DNA from 2 places in the Marinomonas epiphytica genome. Region 2 is predicted to be linked to the other one. Evidence: predicted binding sites of a transcription regulator. Region 2 holds the regulator's gene; the other holds the start of a gene.
The links. The regulator FliA, encoded in region 2, starts transcription of late flagellar genes. The targets are predictions, from matches to a motif close to CTAAAGTTNNNNNNNNNNCNGCCGATA.
Positions count from the first base shown of each region.

Region 1 (2,397 bases), on a different contig from region 2:
TCTAGAATAGGGATAGTTCCACCACGAATATGAGCAACACCACGCACAACAGGACTACTGTGCGGCATGGTGGTCAGCTTAGGACATTGCAGAACTTCCTTTACTTTAAAAACATTAATGCCGTAAATCTGCTTCCCATTTAGACGAAACAACAAAAGTTCTAGGCGGTTTTCCCCAACAAGCTGCGTGCGTTGATTGACACTATCGAGAACGCCAGCCATACATTCCTCCTACAAAAAAATACAACAAATCGAAAGCCTATTTCGATTCCTCTTAAGTTATAGTCCAATCATAGAGTGATTTTTGCTATTTTACTAATATCTTATGCGGCTCATCGCTATTTCGTGATAACAAACAACAAAAGGTTACATACTATGGGTTTGCTGAGGCTTACTTTAGCCTATTTCTTTTTCATAAACATGGCCTATGCTGCGACTATTGAAGAGCAGTTAAACCACTATATTCAGCATGTAGAGATCCCGCGCTACGCTCGCTCTTATCCAACGGCTGAAGTCTCGATTTCTTTAAACAATATTGCCTCACTAAACTATCTCCCTGAATGTGCTTCAAACAATATCTCCATAAGCAATCAAAGAAACGATGCAGCTAAACGCACAAACTATTTAGTCGCTTGCAGCAACCCTACTTGGAAGTCATACATCCCTGCAACCTTGTCGATTAATGTACAAGCTATAAAGACAAACAGTCCGATTAACCGCGGGGACACAATAAACCGACAAAACACCAGCCTTGCTTTGGTCGACATAGTAGACTTACGAGGTCAAGCTTACACTATGGATAACCCTCCTTATGGATTAGTTGCAGCGCGCAATATTAGAGTCAACACCTTCATTACCAGCGCCCTGACTAAGCCAGCATTATTAGTAAAGAAAGGCGACCAAGTTTTAATTACGGCAAAAAGCGGCAGCATTACTGTTAAAATGAATGGCACAGCTATGGAAAATGGTTCAATGTCACAGCAAATACGGGTTAAAAATGTCAGTTCTGGGCGAATTGTGTACGCAAAAGTTGTCAGTGACGGCGAGGTTCTTGTAAACTACTAGTCGGTGATAAATAGTTGGAATTAATTTAAAGTTTCTGCGGGCTTTTTCCTAAAGTTCTCACTTACTCGTCCGATAACAAACATGGATTAATAAATTAAGGCGGAACGACAATGGCAATACACTTAACAGGGTTATCTACCCAAGGTAGTGTTAGTAAGAATGAGCGAGCTTCTAAAGACGCGTCTTCAAGTGTTGCTACGGATCAAGCACGCAGCAATAACAAAATGGCTGAGGACACTGTACGCTTGAGCGGCACGGCGCAAACACTACAGAGCCAAGAAGCGAAAATTAACAGCTTACCAGATGTTGATATGGAAAAGGTCGAGCAAATTAAGCGCGCAATAGCAGCTGGAGAATACAAAATTGACTCTCAAAAGCTTGCGCACAATATGGCATCAATGGATTCCATTTTTTAATAGTAAATTCTGTTTACTAAAAATAGAGTCCCACCATGATTCCTCTCGCCCCGATTTTTTCTAGAAGCAAACAAGTCCTTAGCGCCCTTTCCTCTCTTTTAGACGAGGAAAGAGAGGCATATGGCCATTTAAATAGTGACCATATCCTGTCGATTTCTGAAAAAAAGAAAGCCCTCCTTGATGAAATGAACGCTCTCAACGAGAAAAGAGTCAAAGTTCTAATTAAGTTTGATCTAGTTGATCGAAAGAACCCTACTGAAGAAGAGTTTAAAAGGTGGCTAGATAAACAAGACGACTCTATGGATGAAATTCGCCAACTCATGAACGATTGCGAACAGGCACTTCAGGAGTGTAAAACTAAGAATCACACTAATGCCCACATTTTGCATACCCTACAAAAGCGCAACAAAAACCTTTTCGAGCTCTTGCAAGGCCACAATAATAAGAACAAGGTCTATACATCTAGTGGCTCTACCCGCCCAGTCAGCTCAAAACATACATTAGGTAGAGCCTAATAATTAACCTCTCTTATATTCAAGTTTATACATAAATAGCTATTTACTTCGGTTAGTATTAACATCTTACTAATTAGATCAATGGCACAGTGACTGAGCATGGTGAAAAAAGGACCTTTCTATAGCCATATTTTATGTATTATCGGCTTTTTTCTTTCCTTAAATAGCCAAGCTGCCACTATGGAAGAAGTAACAATTACAGATCAGTTCACAAAAGCAACGAACTTCCAACTCGCCTATTTTATAGACAACAGCCACCACGCCACCTTTTCCGATATTAAAAACAAAGTCTTCAACGTTGCCAGCAATGCTGTTTCCCTTGGTAAAGACGCGAAAACAACTTGGATCAAAATACACCTATCAAACACCTTGAGTGAAAATAAGCGTATTTTCTTGTCCTTG
Region 1 is NZ_BAAGVX010000004.1:175,802-178,198, forward strand. Features, by position in the region: gene ACYVGZ_RS02700 (chemotaxis protein CheV) at 1-221, opposite strand, end outside; gene flgA (flagellar basal body P-ring formation chaperone FlgA) at 375-1,064, shown strand; gene flgM (flagellar biosynthesis anti-sigma factor FlgM) at 1,175-1,480, shown strand; gene ACYVGZ_RS02715 (flagella synthesis protein FlgN) at 1,516-1,995, shown strand; gene ACYVGZ_RS02720 (sensor domain-containing diguanylate cyclase) at 2,176-2,397, shown strand, end outside.
Region 1: a site for FliA is predicted at 1,113-1,139, ahead of flgM (flagellar biosynthesis anti-sigma factor FlgM). Genes of this name have one in related genera too.

Region 2 (2,397 bases):
GACAGTAAATCGTCGACTTCATCTTGGTTATTTAATATTTCTGGGTTATTGTCTTTTTTAATGGCAGGGCCATGTCCGCGAGAGTCATCCACTTCCGTTTCTTTTCTTTCATGTTCTATGCCGGAAATACTGTCTACACGACCAGCCACTGCAACCAGATGCACTAGCTTTTCTTCCACTTCACGAATAAGCGTATTTACTCGAGTAATCACCTGACCAGTAAGATCTTGGTACCCTTGCTCTAGTAAAATAGTATTTAAATTAGTATGTAGGGTTGTCGCACTGTCATCCGTGTAAGCAAGGAAAGCATCTATTCTTTTATACAGCTCACGAAATTCTTGCGGCGTTAGATCTCTTTGAATGAGTCGGCCCCAATCCTTGCGTAAATCTTTTGCCTGAGCCTGCAACTCACCGGCAACGGGTAGACTGCTATCCACCATATCCATGGTTTTATTAGCCGCTGAGTTAGTCATTTCAATAACGTAAGTTAAACGGTCTGAGGCATCGGTGATTTTAGATGCGGTATCATTGTCTGCTGCCTGGAGTTCAACCGCATCAAATGTAAAATCACGGATCGCATCGTGCAAACTACGTGTTAACAGCCCTACTTCGTTATAAAAACTATTATGGCGTGCCTCACTCAATTCTTGAATGATCTTGATCGCACCGGAAAAATCACCACTTTCTATACGCCCAACCAGATCAGAAGCGCCATCCTTTACTAAATTTTCAAAGTCGCCAAGTCCAGCGCCTAACTTATCCGTCATTAGAGTCACCTACTTAGTCGCGTCAATTCGCTCAAATATTTTCTCAATCTTTTCTTTTAATGCCACAGCAGTGAAAGGCTTTACAACATAACCGTTCACACCTGCTTGAGCCGCAGCGATGATTTGATCACGCTTCGCTTCTGCTGTGACCATTAATACAGGAGTACTTTTTAACTTTTCATCTGCTCTAACCGCCCTTAGCAAGTCTATTCCTGTCATACCTGGCATATTCCAATCAGTAACAAGAAAGTCTATAGAGCCTGTTTGTAGAATTGGCAAAGCCGTCACACCATCATCCGCCTCTACTGTGTTGGTGAAACCTAAATCCCTCAAAAGATTCTTGATAATCCTTCTCATAGTTGAGAAATCATCAACAATCAGGATTTTCATGTTCTTATCCAATGCAACCTCCGTACCCTAAAGGTAATCTCTTACAACTCATAAATTAATCTCGCCAATCCGTTAATCTAGAACGTAATCTCATAGCCGCTTGGCTATGAATTTGGCTAACTCTAGATTCGCTGACGCCCAAAACAGCGCCAATTTCTTTTAGGTTTAGTTCGTCATTGTAGTACAAAGACAGAACCATTTTTTCTCTTTCAGGTAAACCATCGATTTCTTTTGCAAGCTGAACCTGAAAACCATTATCTTCCACTAGGCTGTAAGGTGAGCTGTCATTACTTGTCGCCGCTTCATCTAAGTGTCCACCTTCTGAATCTAGCATTTCTTCATAGCTAAATAATTGCGAAGACATATTAGAGTGAATAATGTCGTGATATTCTTCGATGGAAATCCCCATATGGGCAGCTACTTCCATATCAGTCACGTCTCTGCCAGTTTTTGCTTCAAGCTCTTTAATCGCATTATTAACAGCACGACCATTTTTACGCACGGAACGTGGCGCCCAATCTGACTTACGCACCTCGTCCATTATAGAGCCACGAATACGAATACCTGCATAGGTTTCAAAGCTTGCCCCCTTGGTCGATTCGAAACGTTTATACGCTTCAATCAACCCCATCATACCGGCCTGTATTAGATCATCTACATCCACGCTATCAGGCAAACGAGCTAATAAATGAAAAGCAATTTTTTTCACTAAATAAGCATACTGATCAACAATCGCATCCACTGAAAGCGTCGCTTTTTTACCGTATGTGTTGTATCCATTACTGCTTAACATTATATATGCTCATTATCCTGTCCACTTTAGAGACTGTTCTTACTTTATAATATAAACCTATAGTGCGCCTATTAGTAATAACATTTCTTAACTAACTACCGTACTTTAACGCCCCATAAAGCTGACTATAGTGCTCTGCTGTATAAACAGCACGGCTAATTATGTTATGAGCACGAGCTGGCTCAATATCATCAGGTATACGTTGCCCATCTGCAATATAAACAACTGGTAGACCTTCTTCAACTACCACACTAATCGCTTCTCCTAGAGAAGCAGACTCGTCTACTTTACTTAATACACAGCCATCTAGCTGAATCTGAGAGTAAACATCAACAACGGTTTTTAAGACCTGCCTTTGACTTGTACAAGGGAGCACCAGCAATTTACGAACATTGGCGCGAGCGCGTTTCATCATCAATAACTGGCGCTCTAAGTTTGAATCTCTAG
Region 2 is NZ_BAAGVX010000026.1:309,698-312,094, reverse strand. Features, by position in the region: gene ACYVGZ_RS06550 (protein phosphatase CheZ) at 1-767, opposite strand, end outside; gene ACYVGZ_RS06545 (chemotaxis response regulator CheY) at 777-1,157, opposite strand; gene ACYVGZ_RS06540 (RNA polymerase sigma factor FliA) at 1,213-1,950, opposite strand; gene flhF (flagellar biosynthesis protein FlhF) at 2,042-2,397, opposite strand, start outside.